DNA from 2 places in the Novosphingobium sp. fls2-241-R2A-195 genome. Region 2 is predicted to be linked to the other one. Evidence: riboswitches for the same ligand, from Rfam matches in the RefSeq annotation. Region 2 holds a riboswitch; the other holds the start of a gene.
The links. Region 2 has a riboswitch for thiamine pyrophosphate ahead of QRN25_RS03360 (TonB-dependent receptor). Riboswitches for the same ligand answer to the same signal wherever they lie in the genome.
Positions count from the first base shown of each region.

Region 1: another riboswitch for thiamine pyrophosphate. It lies ahead of thiC (phosphomethylpyrimidine synthase ThiC); the one in region 2 lies ahead of QRN25_RS03360 (TonB-dependent receptor).

Region 1 is NZ_JARVRY010000027.1:238,795-246,596, forward strand. Features, by position in the region: gene QRN25_RS21055 (phytoene desaturase) at 1-178, opposite strand, end outside; gene crtY (lycopene beta-cyclase CrtY) at 175-1,386, opposite strand; gene QRN25_RS21065 (GNAT family N-acetyltransferase) at 1,425-2,018, shown strand; gene QRN25_RS21070 (DUF2585 family protein) at 2,060-2,617, shown strand; gene QRN25_RS21075 (MipA/OmpV family protein) at 2,684-3,541, shown strand; gene QRN25_RS21080 (uracil-DNA glycosylase family protein) at 3,529-4,137, opposite strand; gene QRN25_RS21085 (DUF1838 family protein) at 4,184-5,053, opposite strand; gene QRN25_RS21090 (SOS response-associated peptidase family protein) at 5,151-5,777, opposite strand; TPP riboswitch at 5,821-5,931, shown strand; gene thiC (phosphomethylpyrimidine synthase ThiC) at 5,994-7,802, shown strand, end outside.
Region 2 is NZ_JARVRY010000004.1:50,957-58,758, reverse strand. Features, by position in the region: gene QRN25_RS03375 (aldehyde dehydrogenase family protein) at 1-679, shown strand, start outside; gene pnuC (nicotinamide riboside transporter PnuC) at 674-1,252, opposite strand; gene QRN25_RS03365 (phosphotransferase enzyme family protein) at 1,252-2,385, opposite strand; gene QRN25_RS03360 (TonB-dependent receptor) at 2,387-4,672, opposite strand; TPP riboswitch at 4,705-4,814, opposite strand; gene QRN25_RS03355 (FAD-dependent oxidoreductase) at 4,855-6,261, opposite strand; gene QRN25_RS03350 (SDR family oxidoreductase) at 6,499-7,338, shown strand; gene QRN25_RS03345 (serine hydrolase domain-containing protein) at 7,314-7,802, opposite strand, start outside.

The DNA.
Region 1 (7,802 bases), on a different contig from region 2:
GGTCGGTGACGACGGTGGGGCCGGCATCGAAAGTGAAGCCCTCGCGCTGCCAGGAGTAGGCGCGGCCGCCCACCTTGTCGCGCGCTTCGATCAGCGTGGTGGCGATGCCGCTGCTCTGGAGGCGGATGGCGAGGGCGAGGCCGCCGAACCCGGCGCCGATGACGCAGGCCTTCTTCACGATACGGCTCCCAGATCAGCCAGCGGACGCCCGCGCCCGGTCAGGCTGGCGAGCGCCGCGCCCACCGGCACCGGCGGCTTTCCGGCCAAGACCCGCGCCATGTCGAGCGGGGTCGAGCGGCCTGCGTAGAAGCGCTCGATCAGCCCCTCGGGCAGCGTGTAGAAGCGCGCCAGCATGCGCCAGCGATCCGGGCCGTGTGCGGCGCCGAAGAGCATCTTGCTCAACATTCGATAGAAGCGCCCTTGGCGCCAGTGCTGTGCGGCCCTGTCATGACTGGTCCTCAATAGGGCGGACCCGGAGAGATTGTCGAGGCTGGTCAGGTAAAGCGCGAATCTTACAGCATCGGGAATCGAGTAGGACGTCAGCGGATGGCACAAGGCGGCGCGGGTTCCGGCACGGGCCAGAGAGCCTGAACCCGCGCCGCCTTCGCGCCAGAACGCCTCGAAATCGCCCTCGGCGATGACGGGAAGGACGCCGGTTTCCTCGTAGGCGACGCTCTCGACCTGCCAGCCTTGCGCGCGGGCATAGTCGGCGATGCGGGTGCGCAGGGCCGGGAGGTCGAGGTCGGAGGTATCGGAATAGTACGTATCCTCGACGAAGACCTCGGTATCGGAGAAGGGCAGGCAATAGACGAAGCGGTAGCCGTCGATCTGCGCGACGGTGGCATCCATCACCACCGGCCGCGCCAGCCCATGCGGCGCAGCGAGGCGCAGCGACAGCCCGACGAACTTCTGCCAGCCGCCTGCCATGTGCGGCAGGCCCCGGCTCCCCCGCGCGTCGATCACCGCCCCGGCGGCGAAGCGGCGACCATCGGACAGGGTGACGCTGGTGGCGTCGGCGTGCTCGACTTCGAAGCCGGTGACGATGGCGTTGGCGGGCAGCGCTGCGCGCACCGCCGCGTCGAGCTTTGTGCCCGTAGCGCTCCGATAGGGTGTCGTTAGGTGCCGCCTGGTGCCGGGAAAACGCACCTCGTAATCGTCCCAACGGGCAACGACGATGGGGTCCAGCAGCGCCTCGCCGCCTTCGGGCAGGTCGCTGGCGAAGAAGGACCAGACGTGGTCCCCGCCAAGTCGCTGATCACGCTCGAATATCGCCACACGAAGGTCCGGTCGCCGCGCCGCGAAGGCAAGCGCGATCAGCCCGCCGGCAAGGCCGCCACCGAGTATCGCGAGGTCACAGAACGCCGGATCGGCCGATTTTTGCTGCATCGCGGCGTTGTTTAGGCACTGCGAACGATTGCTGCAACTTGGCAGACCCCTCGCTTTACTGCATGTTCGTGACGATGACAGGGCAACTCACAGGCCAACTGGCCGTTTGCGACGCCGCATCGGGGGATGCGGCCGCAATAGCCGAGATTTACGCGCACTACGTGCTGGAAAGCACCGCGACGTTCGAGACCGAGCCACCTGACGAGGCGGAATCGGAACGGCGAATCTGTGAGCTTATCAAGGGAGGCTATCCCTTCCTCGTCATGCGCGACGATGACGGCAAGGTTCTCGGCTTCGGCTTTGCCCAGCGCTACGGCCCGCGTGCGGGCTATCGCTACAGCGTCGAGACGACGATCTACGTGTGCCAGGACAGCCTGAACCGCGGGATCGGCAGCGCGCTGCTCCAGGAACTGCTCACCGAGTGCGAGAAGCGCGGTTTCCGGCAGGCTTTCGCGGTGATCGCAGCCTCGGAACCGGCTTCGGTCGTGCTCCACGCGCGGGCGGGGTTCCTGCCGGTCGGTACGCTGACGGCGGCGGGCTGGAAGCACGGTCAGTGGATCGACGTGTTCCTCATGCAGCGCCGCCTCGGCGACGGCAACGAGACGCTGCCCGAAGGCGCCGCCGCATCCTGAACCTCGCGGGACGCTCGCCCCTGCTGCCGCATCGTCCGGCGGTGTGGCTGGCGCTTGCTCTTGGCCTTGCGCTACTGGCGGTCGAGCTTGCCATGGGGCGCCCGGCGATCTGTCCATGCGGCGTCGTCCGGTTCTGGGCGGGGGACGTGCAGTCGGACCAGAACAGCCAACAGGTCGCTGACTGGTACAGTTTCAGCCACGTCATCCATGGGCTCATCTTCTACGGAATCGCGCGCGCGCTCTGGCGGTGGACTGCGCTGGGCCGCATCCTGTCGCCGCGCTGGGCCTTGCCGCTGGCGGTGGCGTTCGAGGGAGGCTGGGAACTCCTGGAGAACTCGCCCCTGATCATCGATCGCTACCGTTCAGTCACTATCAGCTACGGTTACAGCGGCGACAGCGTGCTCAACTCGCTGAGCGACGTGGGGTGGATGGCGCTGGGTTTCATTGTCGCCGCGCGCCTCCCGGCCCGCGCCAGCGTGGCTCTGGCGCTGGTGTTCGAGGCGTTCACGCTGTTCATGATCCGGGACAACCTGACCCTCAACGTCCTGATGCTGGTGCACCCGATCGAGGCGGTGCGTGATTGGCAGTCGTCGGCCTGAAAGCCAAGCGAGGCAACTGTTAGGTCTCGCAAAGCGTTGGTCTTTCAAGATCTTCAGGGGACCGTCATGAATTCACGCCTTGTCTTACGGATTTGCACGGCATCTGCCGCCCTTCTTTCGATGCCCGCCATCGCGCAGGAGGCGCCGCAGCAACAGGCGACCGAGAACGTCCTCGACGGCGATTACCTGACGGTCGGCGTCGGCGCGGTCTATGTTCCCAGTTATCGCGGCTCGGATGACTACATCCTCTCGCCGGTGCCGCTGGTGCGCGGCCATTTCAAGGGCGTGGACATCAATCCGCGCGTTGCGGGCGTGGCGCTGGACTTCATTCCCGACGACAAAGATTCGGGCATCGGCTTTTCGCTGGGGCCAGTGGTCACGGCCTCGTTCAATCGCAACCGGCGCGTGCGGGACGAGGTCGTGCGGGCGGCAGGCAAGCTCGATCCGGCGATCGAGGTCGGCGTCAGCGCGGGCGTGACCAAGTACCGGGTGCTGCACGACTACGATTCGCTCACGCTGTCGAGCGACGTGAAGTGGGACGTGAACGGCGCCTACAAGGGCATGGTCTGGTCCCCCGCGATCAGCTACGCGACGCCGCTGAGCCCGGCGGTCGTCACGGTGCTGGCGGTCAGCGCCCGCCGTGTCGATGACAAGTTCGCGCGCTACTACTACTCGGTGAATCCGGGGCAAAGCCTTGCGAGCGGGCTGCCGGTCTACAATGCCAAGGGCGGCTGGGACAGCGTCAACACCTCGCTGCTGATGGCCTATGACCTCTCCGGCGACGTGCGCGACGGTGGGCTTTCGGTGTTCGGAGTGGCGAACTATTCGCGCATGCTGAACGACGGCAAGGACACGCCGTTCACCTCGCTGCGGGGCAGTGCGAACCAGTGGGTCCTGGGCGCGGGCGTGGCCTATACGTTCTGATGCGGGGAGCCTTCGACGGCTTCGATCACCTTCCGGCGCAAGTCAGGCAGCACTTCCGCTTCGAACCACGGGTGCTTCGCCATCCACAGCCGGCTGCGCCACGCCGGATGCGGAAGGGGGAACAGTCCTTCCGGCGCCTCGCGCCACCGTCGCACCGTTTCGGTGAGGTTGGGCGCGAAGCCGCGCGGCAGGTAGCGTTTCTGGGCGTACTGCCCCACCAGCAGGGTCAGGCGCCGCTGGGGCAGTTCGGCCAGCAGCGGCGCGTGCCAGCGCGGGGCGCATTCGGGGCGAGGGGGCTTGTCGCCGCCGCTCGCCTTGCCCGGATAGCAGAAGCCGGAGGGCATCTGCGCGACTTTCGCGGTGTCGTAGAACATGGCCTTGTCGAGCCCCAGCCAGCCGCGCAGCCGGTCGCCGCTGTCGTCGTCCCAGCCTATGCCGCTGGCATGGACCTTGCTGCCCGGCGCCTGCCCGATGATGAGCAGGCGGGCGGACGGGCTGGCCGCGACGAACGGGCGCGGCTCGAAGCCCAGCGCCGTCTCGCACAAGCGGCAGGCGCGGATTTCGCCGAGAAGGGCGTCGAGGGTTGCGGAGGCCATCTACCGCAGATGGCCACCTTCCTTGCCTGAGACAAGGCGTGCCCTGTTACCCCGCCTTGTCGAGAGCGGCGATGGGGTCCTTGGCGATCTGCGGATAATACGTCTCGAGCATGGCGTGCCAGTCCGCCGGAAGGTCCTCGAAGCGCTTCACCTTGCCGCCGTTGCCGAACAGGTTGAGCGTACCGGGGCGATCGCCCATCCGCAGCCATTCCGGCCAGCTGCGCACGTCGTTGGACTGCACCCGCGTGTCGACGTTGGTGACCGCCGGGTCCAGCACCAGCGCGCTCGGCGCGGACAGGGTGCTCACTTCGTTCAGATAGGACACCGAGCCGTCGGGAGCGGTCACTCTGGCGTGCGAGCGGTCGCGCACCGCGATCTCGCCGGTGCGCAGGGTGAAGGGCACGGCGGGGGTGTGGACGTGCTCGAAACGGGGCGCGCCCGGAATATCGGGAATGTCGATCTCGTTGGTCGCCGAAACCCGCACGCGCGTGGGGATCGGGCCGCGACCGCCGACTTTCACGGTCTCTCCCGTGATCGGGTTGCGGAGGTCGGTGAGGCGATGGCCGGTGTCGATATCGACGCGGAAGCTGATCTCCAGGTCGATCAGCTCGAAACTGCCATCGGCCTTGTGCGTGATGCGCTGGATCGATCCGAGATTGATCGCATAGACCGGGATCAGGTCGCCGCCCGTCGCGGCCATGTACGGACCCTTGATCCACGAGAAGACCAGGCCGTCGTCCGTGCGATAGCGCAGCTTGCGATAGATCAGCGAGGCGTCGGCTGCATTGGCGGGATCGAGCAGGCGCTTCTTCGGCGTTGCGGCCGCCGCCGGAAGCGAGGCTGCGGCAAGCGCGGTGGCGCCCAGTCCCAATGCGGTTCGTCGGTCCAGTTTTGCCGCGTCGTTTTGCTCGATCATTTTGCACTCCCCTTACTGCGATCGAGAAAGTTGATCGTTATCGGGGGAGCAACAAGCATGCGGCACGGGATTGGTCGCGTCTCGGATAGCGATGGGCTCAGCCCGCCACGCGCATCTCCATGAGGGACGAGGAATAAGGCACGATGAGGCTCTTCGCGCGGTCCCAGGCGCTGCGCAGCCAGGTGTCCTGCACGGCCGGATCGGGTGGGAGGATCACCGGCATCGTCTCTCGCCCCTCTGCTCTCAGTGCCGCGTTCGCTTCGCAGGCGAGGAGGGCGAAGGAGGGAATCTCGCTGTCCTTCCATACCGCCGCCATGGCGAAGACCGGCTGGTCGGCGCAGGCGAACCAGCACTGGCGGCGCTTGCCATCCGTGGGCGAGGGGCGGCCCCACTCCATGAAGGCGGTGGCGGGGACCAGGCAGCGGAACTCGCTGTTGCGCAAGTTGCCGATCCAGAACGGGCTGTCGAGGTTGCGCACCGTCAGGATGCCGCGCTGTTCGTGGACCGAGGGAGGCGGCGGTACGCCCCAGAGGCGCGGGATCATCCGGCGCGGGGTGCGATATTGCGGCCTCGGCCCGGCGATCGCCTCTCGCCCAGCAGTGATGACCGGCGCGAACTGCCCGGGCGCGACGTGGCCGCCGTCCCATGGGTCATTGCCGGATTCGGCCCCGAAGGAGCGCGCGACATGCGGCGCGGGCGCGTCGAGGCGATAGAGCATCGGCATGGGCTCAAGCCTCTAGACCCCGCCGATACGCGCGTCTATCACTGCGCCGTCCCCGGGGAGCCAGCAAGTGGCTGAGAGTTGTGGGTATGCTCCACAAGACCCGTCGAACCTGAACCCGTTAGTACGGGCGGAGGAAGTGGAGCGTCGGGTTTGAGCATGTTTCAACGCCCGTAATGCGTCTCTTTTTTCGTCCCATGGAAAGAAGAGAGGCAATCCATGGCAGACATCAATTCCAAGCTCGAAATCGGCGTGACGACCGGCCCCATCCGTGGATCGAGGAAGATCCACGTCGGCCCGCTGGGCGTGGCGATGCGCGAAATCCACCTCGAACCCGGCAGCGGCGAGGCCCCGGTGCGGGTCTACGACACCTCCGGCCCTTATACCGATCCTGATGTCACGATCGACATTTCGGCGGGCCTCGCCCCCAAGCGCCGCGAATGGATCACGGCGCGCGGCGACGTGGAGGATTACGCCGCGCGCGAGGTGAAGCCCGAGGACAACGGCATCAAGGGGCCTGACCGTTCGGCAGGGGTTCCGGCCTTCCCCAACGTCGTCAGGCGGCCCTTGCGCGCGAAGGCGGGCATGAACGTCAGCCAGATGCACTATGCCCGGCGCGGCATCATCACGCCGGAGATGGAATATGTGGCGGAGCGCGAGAACCTCGGCCGCGCCATGCTCAAGGAATACGTGCGCGACGGGCAGGACTGGGGCGCATCGATCCCGGACTACGTGACGCCCGAGTTCGTGCGCGAGGAAGTCGCGCGCGGCCGCGCCATCATCCCCTCCAACATCAATCACCCCGAAAGCGAGCCGATGGCGATCGGGCGCAATTTCCTGGTCAAGATCAACGCCAACATCGGCAACTCGGCCGTCGCCTCGGACGTGGCGAACGAGGTCGACAAGATGGTCTGGTCGATCCGCTGGGGCGCCGACACCGTCATGGACCTCTCCACCGGGCGCAACATCCACGACACCCGCGAATGGATCATCCGCAACAGCCCCGTGCCCATCGGCACCGTGCCGATCTATCAGGCGCTCGAGAAGGTCGGCGGCGTGGCGGAAGACCTGAACTGGGAGGTCTTCCGCGACACCCTGATCGAACAGGCCGAGCAGGGCGTCGATTACTTCACCATCCACGCCGGAGTTCGCCTGCCCTTCGTGCCGCTGGCGGCGAAGCGCGTCACCGGCATCGTCAGCCGCGGCGGCTCGATCATGGCCAAGTGGTGCCTGGCGCATCACAAGGAATCGTTCCTCTACGAACGCTTCGACGAAATCACCGAGATCATGAAGGCCTACGACGTCGCCTATTCGCTGGGTGACGGGCTGCGTCCGGGCTCGATCGCGGATGCCAACGACGAGGCGCAGTTCGCCGAACTCTACACGCTGGGCGAACTGACCAAGCGCGCCTGGGAACAGGACGTGCAGGTCATGATCGAGGGGCCGGGCCATGTGCCGATGCACAAGGTCAAGGAGAACATGGAAAAGCAGCTGGCCGCCTGCGGCGAGGCGCCGTTCTATACCCTCGGTCCGCTCGTCACCGATATCGCGCCGGGCTACGACCACATCACCAGCGGCATCGGCGCCGCGATGATCGGCTGGTACGGCACGGCGATGCTCTGCTACGTGACGCCCAAGGAGCACCTCGGCCTGCCCGACCGCGACGACGTGAAAGTCGGCGTGGTCACTTACAAGCTGGCCGCCCATGCCGCCGATCTGGCGAAGGGCCACCCGGCGGCCAAGGTCCGCGACGATGCGCTGTCTCGCGCCCGTTTCGAGTTCCGCTGGCGCGACCAGTTCAACCTGTCGCTGGATCCCGACACGGCGGAGCAGTACCACGACCAGACGCTGCCGGCCGAGGGCGCCAAGTCCGCGCATTTCTGCTCGATGTGCGGGCCCAAGTTCTGCTCGATGAAAATCAGCCAGGAAGTGCGCGAGTTCGCGGCGAAGCAGAACCAGCCGGTCGAAACCTTCGTCGCCGCCGAAGAGGCGGAAGCCGGAATGGCCGAGATGAGCAAAGTGTTCCGG
Region 2 (7,802 bases):
GAGCCCGGTCATCGTCATGCCCGACGCCGACCTCGCCCTCGCCGTGCCCGGCGTCGCGATGGCGACGTTCTTCCTGCAGGGCCAGAACTGCATGGCCGGCACCCGCATCTTCGCGCATGAGGACATCTATGACGCGCTGATCAAGGGGCTCGTTCAGTTCGCCTCGGGCATGACGCTGGGCCACGGGCTCGATCCCGCGACGATGCAGGGGCCGCTGATTTCCGAGGCGCATTGCGGCAAGGTCATGGCGCATATCGACGCCGCGAAGGCAGCCGGGGCCCGGCTCGTCACCGGCGGCGAAAAGCTGGCGCGGCCGGGCAACTTCGTCCAGCCCACGATCTTCACCGACTGCACGCCCGACATGGCGGTCATGCGCGAGGAGATTTTCGGCCCCGTCATGGCGGTGCAGAAGGTCGCGACGACCGACCTCGACGAACTCGCACGGCTCGCCAACGACACGCCTTACGGCCTGTCGGGCAGCGTCTGGACGCGGGACATGGCGGCGGCGCACCGGCTGGTGAAGCGGGTGCGTTCGGGGCATGTCTCGATCAACTGCCACGGCGCGGTGGGTACGAATATTCCGTTCGGCGGCTACGGCCAGTCCGGCTGGGGCCGCGAGTTCGGTCAGGAGGGCCTCGACGGCTATCTCGAGACCAAGGCGGTGACGGCGCGCCTATAAGGCGGCGGTCTGCCCTTGCCGTGCCGCCGCTGCCCGCCAGCGCCGGTAGCCGAGCACGGCAAGAGCGACCATCGCGGCGTAGAGCCCCGCCGTCAGCCACAAGTCCTTGAACGCGAACATGCCGACGTAGAGCACGTCCACCGCGATCCACAGCAGCCAGTTGGCCGACTGCCGCCGCGCCGTCCAGTACTGGGCGACGAGGCTGAAGCTGCTCAGCCCCGCGTCCATCCACGGCAAGGCGGCGTCGGTGTAACGGCTGGCGAGCCAGCCTATCGCGGCCGCACCGACAGCCCCGGCGCCGAGGCCCACCGCAGCGCCGAGCAGCGACAGCGGCTTGACGACGATGTCGCCGCTATCGGCCTTCCCGCGTCCCCAGGACGCCCAACCGTAGAGGATCGCAACACCGAACAGCGCCTGCAGCATCATGTCGGAATAGAGGCGCACGTCGAGGAAAACCTTGAAATACAAGGCGCAGGCCAGCAGGCTGACCGGCCAGCACAGCATCCAGCGGCGGGCAGTGAACCAGATGCCGAGGAAGCTGACGACGACGGCGACAATCTCCAGTATCGACATCAGGCTGCGGCCTCCAACCGGCTCAGGAAATCGCGTCCCGGCGGGGACAGGAACCACTCGGCGTGCCCGATGAGATAGCCCTGCCACGCGAGGTCGGCCTGACCGCGATCAGCGAGGATTCCTGCGAAATAATCAACTTCCGACAAAGCGAATTCGACATGCACCAGCGGCAGCAGACAGGCGATCGTCCGAACATCCGCGCCGGTCAGCGGGAGGACCGTCCGGTAGCCCGCGATCACTGCCCGAGCCGCCTGCGGATCGCCCGCATTTCCGCCGATTTCCAGCCAGGGAATGGCCGTTCGCTCGATCGCCGTGGCGAGGTCGTGGATAGCGCAAGTCCGGGTCGCGAGACCGAAATCGATAACGGCACTCACAGTGCCCCTAACGGACCATAAGAGGTTGGAAGGGTGCCAGTCGTTGTGCGTCCATAGGGTAGGCCGACCCTTGATCCGGTCCACAATTCCCTCGCCCAGCGCATCGAACAGTCGAGCCAGTTCACGGCGCCATGACTTGTCATCGAGGTAGGCGTCGAGAGCCGGCCGTGCTGCCAAATAAGCCTCGGCCGCCGCGAGCGGGTCGGACGAAAACACGATGGTGAAGCTGGCGACCAGCGGACGATCCTCTCGCGCCTCGGCTGCGAAATCACGCGAAGCCGCATGCAGCCGGGCCAGCGCGACGCCAGCCTCGAAAGCATGATCATGCGAGAGGAAGGGCGTCCACGACTGCAGCTCGCGGTAGAGATCGATGCCCGGCGCCCGGCGATGGAGTTCGTACGTCCATTCCCCCTGCGCCACCGCTCCGCCACCGTCCGACGTCACCATGACCTCGGGCACGCTCAGCCCTTTCGCCCGCAGATGTGCCATGAAGGCGTGCTCCTCGCCCAGCGCGGCGGGGGAGCGCACCGCGCGGTGGTGGCGCTTGAGGAACAGCGTTTCCCCGCCCGCTTCCACCAGCGTCGCGGCCGAGAACGGGCGGGGGGAATGCCAGCGCAGCGCTTCCACTCGCCCGACTTGCGGGAAGTGCGCGAGAACGCCTTCCGCCTCGGGCTCGGTTATCGCGGGCCAGACGGGCGCCTCAAGCTCCGTGCCCATCCCGTGCACGAGATGGTCCGCCCGAGGCACCCCGCCGCTCATGTCAGAACGCGCGTGACAGTGTCGCGACCACCGCCCGGCCGCCGCCGATGTAATAGGCGGGCGCGGAACCCGAGATCACCGTGCCGCCCCGACCCACCGTGTCCTGCGCGTTGCTGCTGACCGAGTACACGCCCGAAAGCACGCGCGGATTGGTCACGTTGATCGCGTTGACCCGCAAGTCCATGCGCTGCGCATCGATCAGCCCGGCCAGATGCACACCGATCGCCAGGTCGAGCGTCGCATAGCCCTTGATGCTCTCGTCGTTCATGAACGACGAATATTGCCGCCCAACGTACTTGAGCGCGGTGCTGCCGAACAGGCGCCCGTCGTCATAGGTGCTGCCCACGGCGAACTGGAATTCGGGGCTCGACACCGCGCGCTTGCCCTTCGTCGGCAGATAATCGCCACCGATGGCCAGATCGTCGTCCTGCCGCGTGTGCAGATATTCGCCCGAGGCGTAGATGCTCACGCCCTTGGCCGGGCGATAGTCGATCTCGGCGTCGAGGCCGTAGCTGGTCTGACTGCCGCCATTGACCGTAGAATTGACCAGCGCCCCGCCGCTATTGATCACCGTCGCCACCTGCCGGTTGCGGAAGTGGTAATGGAACGCGGTCAGCGAAAATGACAGGCTCGGCCCAATATAGCGATAGCCCAGTTCCTCGGAGACCGAGTACTCGTTCTTGAGGTTCGAAGTCCCCTGCTGCACCACCTCGCCGCCATAGTAGCTGTTGTAGAGCGCGAACTCGTTAGGCGTGCGGAAGTTCGTGGTCACGTTGGCGAACAGCTGCTGCCGCTCGTCCAGCTTGTAGTGCACCGACGCGCGCGGAAGCGCCGCGAAGCTGTCGGTATGCACCTTGTCCTGCGGCCCCGGCAGATGGTTGCGGCCATTGCGCAGTAAATCCACGCCTTTGAAGCCCACATCGAGGGTCAGGCGCGGCGTGACGGTCACGCTGTCGGCGACGAAGAAGCCCTTGGTCACCGTGACCGTACGCGCGTTCTCGTAAGCGAGCAGGCGGCCGTCCGCAGTGCGGATCGCCTTGCTCGGATAGCCCCACTTGTCGAAGGGCTGCCCCTCCGCGCCGATCGAGGTGTAGGTCTGCTGTACCCGGTCGGTGCCGTAGTCGAACCAGAGCCCCGCCGTGATCGTGTGCGCGCCGGCCTCCAGCGTCAGCTTGCTGACGTTGCCAGTGCGCATCTGCTTGCCGGTCCAGTTCCCCATCACCGTGGCGAGGCCGTCCACCGCTCCCGGCAGTTCCACCGGCTGCGTCAGTTCCTCGGTGCCGAGGTAATTGCCGGTCGTGGTCAACTGCGTCCCGTAAGGCGCGTTGCCGTAGCCGAACTGGAGATACGTGGTGCTGTCGAGCGTCAGACCGCTGCCGAAGTTCAGATGCACCGGCGCGGAGGCGTAGAGGTTACGGAACGGCGCGCGGTAAAGGCGCCAGTACCCGGTATCGCCTTCGGTATACTTCGTGCTGTAATTGAAACCGCGACCGTAAGCGCGCCAATCGGCCAGCGTCGGCGCCGGATAGCCCGAAGTCTCGGCCTCGTTGAACGACAGGGCGAGGCTGGCGCGGTTGCCCTCTCCCCATTCCGCCAGCAACTTGGCGTCGATATGCTGGCGCTTGTCGAAGCCCGGCCCTCGCCAGTTGTCGGCGCGGTTGTTGGAGTACGACACGAAGGCCTTGAGCCCGGTATTGCCGATCTCGCCGGTATCGAAGCGCGCGAAAACGCGCCGTTCGTCGAACGAACCGACCGACAGGTTGACCAGCCCGCCCATCCGCTCCTTCGGGTCATCCAGCGTCAGCGACAACAGGCCGCCTGCCGCCGCGACGACCGGCGCATCGATGTCCGCTCCGCCCTGCACGAGCCTGACCTGACGCACGTTCTCGGCATCGGCGAACTGCGAAGGATAGGCGTTGTAATAGCCGATGTCGTTCTGCGGCGCCCCTTCCATCAGCACGCCGATCTGGTCCTGCCCCAGCCCGCGCAGTGTCAGGCTGGAACTGGCCGAGAGCCCGTAAGGGTCGCTCATCGATACATTGGCGCCGGGTAGCAGGTTCACTAACTGGAAGGCGTTGAATGTCGGTGCCTGCTTGACGATGAACTCGGACGAGATCGCGCTGACCGCCTTGGGTTCGGTCTGGTCGGGCAGCAGGCCCTCGGGGTCGGCATGACCGATGACCTGGATCGGCGAGGCATCGGCCTCGTCAGCCAGCGCCGGAGCCGCCGCGAACAGGGCCGGGAATGCCAGCGCCGCGCCACAGAGATACGAAAAATTGACCGTCATAGTCTCGCGTCCACTCCACTCGGAGGGATAACGGACTTGCCGCCAACCCTCCCTACGCCGGTGTCAACCGGATCAGGTTCAGCGGGTCGTGGTCTGCTGACCACCTCTCAGCCGCGCATGAGCGGCCCCCCGGGGATGGAGCGCGCCTTAGGCGCTTCGACGCGAAGTGGGAAGCGATATTATTACAGGTTGGAGTCAGGGGCTGCCGTGAAAGAAAGCGTCTGAACGGATAAGGCTGCGGCAGCACGGCCCGCCATCTTGCCAAGCGTCGTGGCCGCAAGCAGACCGTTACCGGCAAGGTAGCCATAGGACGCATCGCCGGACAGGCCCCGCGCCGCGCCTCCGCCTGCGAAGAGGTTGGGAAACGCCGTCCCGTCCTCGTGCAGCACGCGCGTCCGGCTGTCGATCACCAGCCCACCCTGGGTGTGAAACAGCGCGCCCGTCACTTTGGCGGCATAGTATGGACCCACCAGAACCTGCGAAGCGGCGAACGATCGCCCGAAGGCGTCCTCCCGCTCGCCCCGCGCGATCGCCGCGACCTCGGCACAAGTGCCCTCCAGTGCTGCGACGGGCACCCTGATCGCCTCGGCCAGCGCAGGCAGGGTGGGTGCGCTCACCACCGCACCGGCGCGCAGGGCGTCCCGGTAATCGTCGAAATCACTCATCAACACATGCAGCCGCTCGTCGAAGATCGACCAACCGACACGCCCCGGCTGCGCATTGAGCTTGGCCGCCTGTTCGGAATAGCCGGCGGATTCGTCGGAGAAGCGGCGCCCCTCGACGTTGACCTGAAAGCCGCCTTCCATGATCAGCGGCCACAGGATCGGCACGGCATGGCCCACCGCCAGCCCGCCATGGCCCTGGTAAGCGGTCATGTCGGCTACCGCGGCGCCCATCTCCAGCCCCCAGCGGATGGCATCGCCCTTGTTGCCGGGATGGCCGTGGAACGTCGCCTCCGCCATGTCGGGGATGAACCGCGCGACCATCTCCGCATTGCCCGCGAAGCCCGAACAGGCGAGGATAAGTGCATCGCAGGTGACGATTTCCGCGCTGCCGTCGGGGCGTGTGTAGCGCACCGCGGTGACGCGGTCGCCGTCATGCAGCAATTCTTCCACGGTCGCTTCGGTGAGGATGGGTATCTGCGCCTCCCCACAAGCCGCTTCGAGCGCCGCCATCAACTCGCCCCCCGTCCGGTTCGGCGTGCCGTACATGCGGCGCACGCTATGCCCGGGGTAGAGAAACCCGTCGACGAGATCGAGCGGCACTCCATGACAATCGCGCAGCCACGCGATCGTCTCGACCGATTCACGCGCGACGTGCAGCGCGAGTTCGCCATCCACGCGGCCCTTGGTCTTCGCCACCATGTCGGCGGCGAAGATTTCGGGCGTATCGACGATCCCTGCGGTTTCCTGCTCGGGCGTGCCGCTGGCCGGGATCAGGCCCGTCGACATCGCGGTGGAGCCCGAAGGCGAGGCGTCGCGTTCCAGCACGAGGACCTCGCTCCCGGCGTCGTGCGCGGCGAGCGCGGCGGTCAGGCCGGTGCCGCCGGCGCCGACGATGACGATGGGAAAGTGCATTGCGTCGCTCATGATCGAAACCTGTCCGCGAGAAGGGCTTGCCCATGAGGATGTGCAAGCGGCCCGATCACGAATGGAGAAGCAAGGCGCTCCCTGTCCTGCCCCCTCTTCGCGCCTTTTCAACAGACGAACATCGCCGCCTGCCCGGAAAATTCACTGCGCGAACATTCACGAACGAAGCGGGTCAAGCATGCGCGGCCGGGCGCTAGCCTCGAAGCAAAGGCCTGCCGCGATGGGGACGTAAAGACCATGCCCGCTCACGATACCACTGCCCTTCGGACCGCGTTCGTCACCGGCAGTTCGAGAGGGATCGGGAAGGCGCTGGCGCAAGCGCTGCTCGACCGGGGTATCAACGTCTACATATCCTCTTCCGATGGCGAGGATGCCCGCCACACGGCCCGGCACCTGCACCAGGATCGCGCCCGCGCCGAAGGCGGCGCCTGCGATGTCACGAGTGCCGATGCGGTACGCGCGGCATGGGACGATGCCTGCGAACGGTTCGGCGGTATCGATATCTGGATCAACAATGCCGGGCTGGCGCTCGGCGGCGGGCTGGTCGACATGCCCGAAACCGAAGTGAGCCGAATGCTCGACATCAACGTCATGGGACTGGTGCATGGCTGCCAGACGGCGATCCGCGGATGGCGCGCAGCCGGCAGGCAGGGGGCGCTCTACAACATGCTGGGGGCAGGGGCGGACGGCACGCTGATGCCCTTCATGAACGGCTATGCCACCACCAAGGCCGCCGTTACCTACCTTACCCGCTCTCTGGCCGAGGAGATGAAGCATAGCCCAAGCCTCGCCCACCCCATCGTCGTCGGCGCAATCAGCCCCGGCCTCGTCATCACGGAGGGCTTCCTGCGCGAACACGCAAAGCTGGATGCCGAGGGCGCGCGCGCCCGTCGTGACTGGGTAAATCTCATTGCCGACCACCCGGAGACGATCGGCCGGTGGGCCGCCCGCATTGTCGATACGAACACCCGCAACGGCCGGATCTTCACGTGGCTGACGCCGCGCAAGATCCGTGACCGCCGCAAGGGCAAGCCGCGCGACGTGCTTGCGCGTTATTTCCCGGTGGAGCCTTCCTGACCACCTCCATCGATCGCCTCAAGCACGATATTGGGCAGCATCGCATTGTCCCAGACCGGCTTTGCGGGCGGACGTTCGCCAGTGCGCAGGATCACCAGCTGGTGCGATGGTACAATGTAGACCACCTGATTGCCATTGCCGTCGAACAGGAACAGGTCCGCAGCCGCATAAGGCGCGGAATGATAGGACCGACCGAAAGGGACTTGCGGGTTGGCCGGCCCTCGCCATTCGACATAAGGACTGCCGATATAGACGCCGAGCCCCGCGTGCGGGTTCTGCTCCGTCGGCGTGACCATGGCCTTGACGAAACCCTCCGGCAAAAGCCGCCTGCCTTCCCAAACCCCGTCGCGGACGAGCAGGATACCCAGCCGCAGATAGCTTTCGGCGGGCAGCAAGGCGCAGCAGCCAGAATGCGGCGTGCCGTCCGGGCGGTTCATCCAGATCCGTCCGCCCCGCGCGCCGAT